DNA from 3 places in the Leminorella richardii genome. Region 1 is predicted to be linked to each of the others. Evidence: predicted binding sites of a transcription regulator. Region 1 holds the regulator's gene; each other region holds the start of a gene.
What was found. Region 1 encodes LexA, which represses DNA repair genes until DNA is damaged. Its sites were predicted from a motif close to TNCTGTATGTACATACAGNA; they were not measured.
Positions count from the first base shown of each region.

Region 1 (2,274 bases):
AATTGTAACACAGCAAGCGAATAAAGCCTCAGCGCCAAGCGCCTTTCTCCCACACGGCTCACGGATGCGTAAAGCTCCCTATCGGCGTTCTTGCTCTAGCGTGGTAGTATTGGCTTTCTGTTTATCAGGAGAGAAGTAAGATGGTCTCAGTTAACATCACCTCAATGTTAGCCAAAGCGCAAAAGCTGTGTGAACAGCGAGCCGTTCGCCTGACGCCACAGCGTCAGCTGGTTTTGCAGCTAATGGCCGAGCAGCCAAATGCCATCAGCGCTTACGATCTGCTAGACCTGCTGCGGGAATCAGAACCACAGGCGAAGCCGCCTACGGTTTATCGCGCTCTCGATTTTCTTCTTGAACAGGGCTTTATTCACAAGATTGAGTCCACCAACAGCTACGTCGTTTGTCACCACGTTGGTGAACCGCTGCATACCTCCGCCCTGTTTATCTGCGACAGCTGTGGACTGGTGGCTGAGCACCACGCTAAAGGTATAGACAAACTGCTTAAGTCGCTGGCGGATGAAAGCAGCTTCACCATTCAGCACAGCGTGCTTGAAACGCACGGTACCTGTGGCCAGTGCAATAAGCAAAGCGCATAGCTCCGTTAGCTCCCATAGGGCTCTCGCTTACCCCCTCTCGACAACTGAACCCAAACTCCGCACGTAAAAAAAGCGCCCGAAGGCGCTTTTAGCGTTAACGCGCTGACCGAAGCAGCATCAGTGTACTCGATCGGTCAGCTTGATATTTCTTACATCCAATCACCGTTACGGATAACGCCAACGGCTAAGCCTTCGATCGTCAGGCTCTGCTCGCTTAGGTCAACTACAATCGGAGAGAACTCTTCATTTTCCGGCAGCAGCTGAACGACGTTGCCCTGCTTTTTGAGACGCTTGACGGTGACTTCATCGTCGATGCGCGCAACCACAACCTGCCCGTTGCGGACATCCTGCGTCTTGTGAACGGCTAAAAGATCGCCATCGACGATCCCGATGTCTTTCATGGACATACCGCTAACCCGTAGCAAAAAGTCAGCGTGTGGGCGAAACAGCGCCGGATCGACGCGGTAGTGGCTTTCAATATGCTCCTGTGCCAGCAGAGGTTCCCCTGCGGCAACTCGCCCAATCAGCGGCAGGCCCGTCTCTTCCTCCGCCTCTTCCATCAACAGCCGAATCCCTCGGGAAGCACCAGTAACGATTTCAATAACGCCCTTTCTCGCCATTGCTTTCAGGTGCTCTTCTGCAGCATTAGGGGACTTAAAGCCGAGCGTTCTGGCAATTTCCGCTCTGGTTGGCGGCATACCGGACTGACCAATATGCTCGCGAATCATGTCATAGATCTGTTGCTGCCTAGCGGTTAATGCTTTCATCTCTCGATTCCTTCAGCCTGTTTTTTTATACAGTAATGCTGTGAGTATATACAGGTATCAGACATATGGGAACCACTAAACAACATAATTACGAGGCGTATCTAAAAATGCATCCTAAAGAGTCCTCAGAAAAGGAACGATGATTCATTTGAACTATATTTACCATCCCCATCGGAAATAGCACATAAAATAACGTAATGGTACTTTTTCCTATTGTTATAACGAATGATTAACGTTTCGATCGTGCATCAAAAGACTTAATTAATAAAAAGTATGTATATAAAGCAAGACGTCATTTGCCAAAGCAATAAGGAATATTTCATAAAATTTAAAAATAGCAAACTGACGCACTGCCTAAAGCCAAATAAAGGGGAATTTCATCTTGTATTTTTTCAGAATCAAACTCTATTCACAAAGAAATAGTTTACTTTATAAATTAATTGACAACCAGCTGATGGTGCTGGAAAATGGCGCCACATCGCTACGTGCTGTAACGATGCATTATAAACGAAATATTGCATTTTCAATTCAGGGGGAGAAAGCCTTATCCCTTTCTCCTCTCTTTTTTATTTGAAAAAAGCGAATACGATAGAATTAAAAGCATTAAGACTGTTTAATGCAAAAAAATGATCTGGGGAACCTCTCGTTTTAAGTAAATTATTTAACTCACGTCGTCTTTACTTTTTATTTATAAATAAACGATAACAGAATAAAAACTACGGATACTCATCAGGGAAATAGCTATCAACGAATATATCCGCTACGGCGCATTTATTACGGGAAAAAAGCACTGTGACGGTATTCACGTGATAAATGCCAAAACGCGAGAGTCTCAGTGCACCGTCTGCCATCGTCACTTTATCCTTCCAGCACCGGGGCTGCACATAAAAAAGCAGCTAGATGCGGGCTGT
Region 1 is NZ_LS483470.1:448,179-450,452, reverse strand. It holds gene zur (zinc uptake transcriptional repressor Zur) at 141-596, shown strand; gene lexA (transcriptional repressor LexA) at 746-1,363, opposite strand; gene DQM29_RS02180 (hypothetical protein) at 2,170-2,274, shown strand, end outside.

Region 2 (2,274 bases), 240 kb from region 1:
TTATTCTGCGGCAGCCTGACGATAACGTCTGGCTGTTGGCGGTTGCCCCCTTCATTTTGCAGGCTGACCTGAGTCTGATATTCATAACCCTCCCGGAGACCTGAAGCCTCCAGCACTCGGGCAAGCACTACCTCCCCCCAGTTACCTTGGGTTTTGTTATCCCCCTTCAGGGCTTTGGTCAGGTTAAGGGCTTCCTGCGCCATTTGAGCGTTAAGCTGTTGCAGATGGCGAATTTCATGGGTAAGCGTGTGGCGCTCTCGGGATTCCTGACCGTAGTTTTCCTGCACCTGACGGCGAAAGCCTTCCAGCTGTTCGCTCAGCGGCAGTAAAAGCCGATCCAGACTTTGTCGGTTTTGTTCATCAACTTTGCGCCCGCTCTGCTCAAATATGCGATTAGCCAGGTTTTCAAACTGTACCGTTAGGCGCTGTTCGCTGTTAATCAACAGTCGCTGCTTTTCTTCAGCGGCAAATCTCGTTTCCTCAAGGCGGGTCGACATTTCCCTCAGTTCCGCCTCCAGCACGCTGTTAACGCTTTGCAGCCCTCGAAGCTCCTGATTCAGACGCTCACACTCTTCATGCCACAGCGCCTGCTGTTGAGCCTTTTCCTGAGCGGCAGCCAAATGGGCGTGCACGTTGCGAAGCTCTATCTGCTGCTCCTGCTGCACTTTCTGCATTAACTCTTTTTCGGCTCGGAGTTCAGCCCTTTCACTCAGGCTTTGCTCAAGCTGAGCCGCCTGCAGCTCAAGCTGATTTTCTAGCCGCAGGCGCGAACGTTGATTCACCAGCATCGATATCAGCAATGCAGCGACAAACCCCGCCAGCGCTGCGCCGATCGCGATCGTTAAGCTGTTTTCCACCAAGCCTCCGGTTGCCTATTTCGTCTAGCTGGTAAAAGTAAGGAAATACTGTATGAATGTCCAGAATGATTTAATTGTAACTGGAAGGTTTCCCGCAAAATATGCAGCAACGCGGCGTTAAAAACGCAGATAATGCAGCGCCCACTGAAGTCCAAACGCGCCAGGCGCCAGCATGACGAATCCCCACAGCATCGCAGACAGTAGATTCACAACCTGAAAAGAGCGAAGCGGCATATTGCACACGCCCGCGGCTAAAGGCACCGTGGCTCTCAGCGGGCCGAAAAAACGGCCAATGAAAACGCCGGGCGCGCCCCAGCGCTCAAAAAAATGCTGACCTCGAACTAACAGATTAGGATTGCGCGACAGTGGCCAAACGTGAGCAACGCGCTCTTTATAGCGCCAGCCGAGCCAGTAGGACACCCAGTCACCAAAAAATGCCCCAGCGCAGGCGCCGAGCCACATAGACCAAAATCCGATGCCGCTTTCCCCAATAATCGCGCCAACACCCAGCAGAATAACTGTCGCAGGAATAAGCAGCGACAGAAACGCAATCGACTCTCCAAACGCCAAGAAAAAAACAATTGGCGGCCCCCAAGCCTGGTGGTCGCGCACAAAGTTCATGGTCATCTGGATAACGTGGTCAAGCGTCACGCAAAAAGCTCCGGCTAAATAGAGCGCCCATTTAGCCGCATAGGCGCTGAAAAAATCAACCCTCTTTTCGCTTTTATACGTAAGGTTCCCATAGGTGATTTTTTTTCACTACTGTGCCTCTACCCGCTCAGACATTAGGTCGTCTATGACATCATCGCGCCCTAGCGCCGGCAGTCGAATAACCACTCGCGTAAAGCGGTCTGGCTCACTCTCAACAGTAATGCCGTACTCATAGCCGTATCGTGCTTTAATGCGCCGATCGACTAGATTCATGCCCAGCCCGTCACCGTTTGGCCTTGGCTGGTACAGGCCTGCGTTGTCTTCAACCACCAACACCAGCGCCGGGCGCATCTGCGAGCTGTCGCCGTAGCCTCTGATACAGATATGCCCTTCGCTCAGCATTTGCGATGTACCGTGCTTAATCGCATTCTCAACAATTGGCTGAAGAGAAAACGCCGGTAACAGCAGCGGCCCGAGGGCAGGGGAAATATCGATATCCACAGTTAGGCGATCGGCAAAACGCGCCTTCTCTATCTCCAGATAGGCGTTGATATGCTCCATCTCGTCGCTCAGGCTAACCTCATCGTTGCTGCGCTTAAGGTTTTTACGGAAAAAGGTGGATAGCGAAAGCACCAGGCCACGCGCCCGGTCTGGGTCTTTGCGAATAACCGCCGACAAGGTGTTAAGCGCGTTAAACAAAAAGTGAGGGTTAACCTGCGCGTGCAGCAGCTTGATTTCTGACTGTGAGAGCAGTTGTTTTTGGTGA
Region 2 is NZ_LS483470.1:211,114-213,387, reverse strand. It holds gene rmuC (DNA recombination protein RmuC) at 1-857, opposite strand, end outside; gene DQM29_RS00930 (DedA family protein) at 975-1,508, opposite strand; gene DQM29_RS00925 (sensor histidine kinase) at 1,617-2,274, opposite strand, start outside.
Region 2: the regulator LexA is predicted to act here: its motif matches at 904-923, upstream of rmuC (DNA recombination protein RmuC).

Region 3 (2,274 bases), 990 kb from region 1:
GAACGTTGGTGGCTGAGACTCTTCTTCCACACGGCTCGAGTGACCTTCCCAACTAGAGCTGCCTTCCCATGAGTTAGGCTCCACAGTGACCGAAGAAAGCGAGGTTTCACCGCCTTCTTTAAGCCATTGATCGTCTATAGGCTGTTCGTTGACTAGCGCTTCACTGTTCGCCTGAGCGCTTTGCGCCTGTTCGTTCATCGCTTGAGGGGACAGCGAGTCATCAAACATGGAGATATCTACACGGCCCGGCTGCAGAGCAGCGCCGTCACTGCCTTCAACATCGTCGGCTTTTGCCTGTGCAAAGGTAAAGGTTTGCTGGAACTCATCGCTGAGATCATCGTCTTTAGGCCCGTCCTCAGCAATACTGAATGACGATGCCCCTAGCAGAACATCATCGTCACTCGCGCCGGAACGCTCACTACTAATCTGAGGTTCACTATCGATGGCGCTATCTGCCCTATCGGAGGATTTTCTGGTTTTGTTGGAGGCAAACGTCAGCACGCCCATAACCAGCCCGCCGATCTTTTCTGCAATCGTCAGCCAAGACCAGCCAGTAAGCAGCGTAAGCCCTACTGCCCAGACGCCAAGCAGCACCAGCGTTGCTCCCACGCTGTTCATATGCGGCAACAGCGCACTGTTAATGAGATTACCGACTACACCGCCGGAAGCAAAGTAGTACCAGTCATCGATACTAATGGCAAAAAGGCCGCATGAAGAAAACACCAGCGCCAGCAGGCCAACTAAGCGCAGCGAGAAAGCAAAAAAGTCCACCGACTTCTGTTCACGCGTAAAGCGATACAGCATCCAGCATGAAAAAATCATCAGCGGAGGAATGGCATAAGCCAGAATGCCAAAAACGAACAGGAAAACGTCCGCCAACCAGGCGCCGCTTTCTCCTCCAAAATTCTGAATAGGATCGTGCCAAGCCGTTTGTGACCAGCTGGGATCGGCGGGGCTAAAGCTGACAAGCGCCGCTATCATGTAAACAGCAAATACTGTAACCGCGAGTAGAGCAGCTTCAAGCAGCCTCTGTCGGCTGTTCAGCTTCTTCAACTTGGGTTCTTTATCTTCTATATATTCCTGGCTCAAGAAGGGCTCTCCAGGTCATCTTAGTGACGCGCAAACGACAGCGCCAGGATTACCCCAGCGCTGAAACTGTATGAATAAACAGGAGTGTAACGGAAATTCACAGGTTTTGCACCTGCTCCAGTGAATTATCGCGTCTTAATGACGAGGTGGTTACTCTGCTTAACTTCTTCCATGACGACGTAGGTACGCGTGTCGTTAACGCCGGGTAAACGCAGCAGGGTTTCACCCAGCAGCTTTCTGTACGCCGACATATCAGACACCCGCGTCTTCAGCAGATAGTCAAAGTCACCTGATACTAAGTGGCACTCCTGAATCTCTTCCAGCTTTTGAACAGCCGTGTTGAACTGTTCAAAAACGTCGGCTGCCCCGCGGTTTAGCGTTATTTCAACGAAAACCAGCAGTGAAGCGTCGAGATAGTGAGGGTTTAACAGCGCCGTATAGCCTTGAATAAACTTTTGTCTTTCCAAACGGCGAACGCGCTCCAGACAAGGCGTAGGCGAAAGCCCTACACGCTTTGAAAGCTCAACGTTAGAGATGCGACCATCCATTTGTAATTCATTCAGAATATTGCGGTCAATACGGTCAAGATCTTTACTAGGGCGTTTTTTGTTGTCTACCATTTTTTTTCTCTCAATATCTTCCTTGTTTCTGGATACACCACTCTCTCTCCTAAAGATAGTTGGCACCGCTGTTCAATCAGGCTCGTTATGAATAGCCAGCATACGCTCTGCGCCTTCTGCTATTGTTCCCGTCGCAATAGCAAAAGACCTGCTGGATCGGAATGTTACCCCCGCCTGTTGTTGTTTTTAGCAGGGCTACTCAACCGAATCCTGAGTTGAACAAGTTGAATTAGCCGTTAATCCACGCAAATAAAGAGTAAGTCTCTGTAACCTTGCCCGATTACCCACCTTCATAAACTCTATTTGCGCAGTTAGTAGCGTAATTACAGGATAATGTTTTCGCAAATACACGCTGTATTGTCAAAGTAAAAGAGTAAAAAAAAGCACATATCTCTATAAATATTCCTAATCTCGCTGTTTATTACTCAATCAAACCTATTCAATAGGTAATATCTATCAGAATAATCGATGTAAACGCGTTACGCGCTTTTTTTCATAGTGTATTTTTCTTACAATCGTACAACTTGATCCGCCCTACTCGTTAACAGGAAACCGTTTATGGCCA
Region 3 is NZ_LS483470.1:1,439,478-1,441,751, reverse strand. It holds gene DQM29_RS06770 (DNA translocase FtsK 4TM domain-containing protein) at 1-1,089, opposite strand, end outside; gene lrp (leucine-responsive transcriptional regulator Lrp) at 1,215-1,709, opposite strand; gene trxB (thioredoxin-disulfide reductase) at 2,268-2,274, shown strand, end outside.
Region 3: the regulator LexA is predicted to act here: its motif matches at 1,154-1,173, upstream of DQM29_RS06770 (DNA translocase FtsK 4TM domain-containing protein).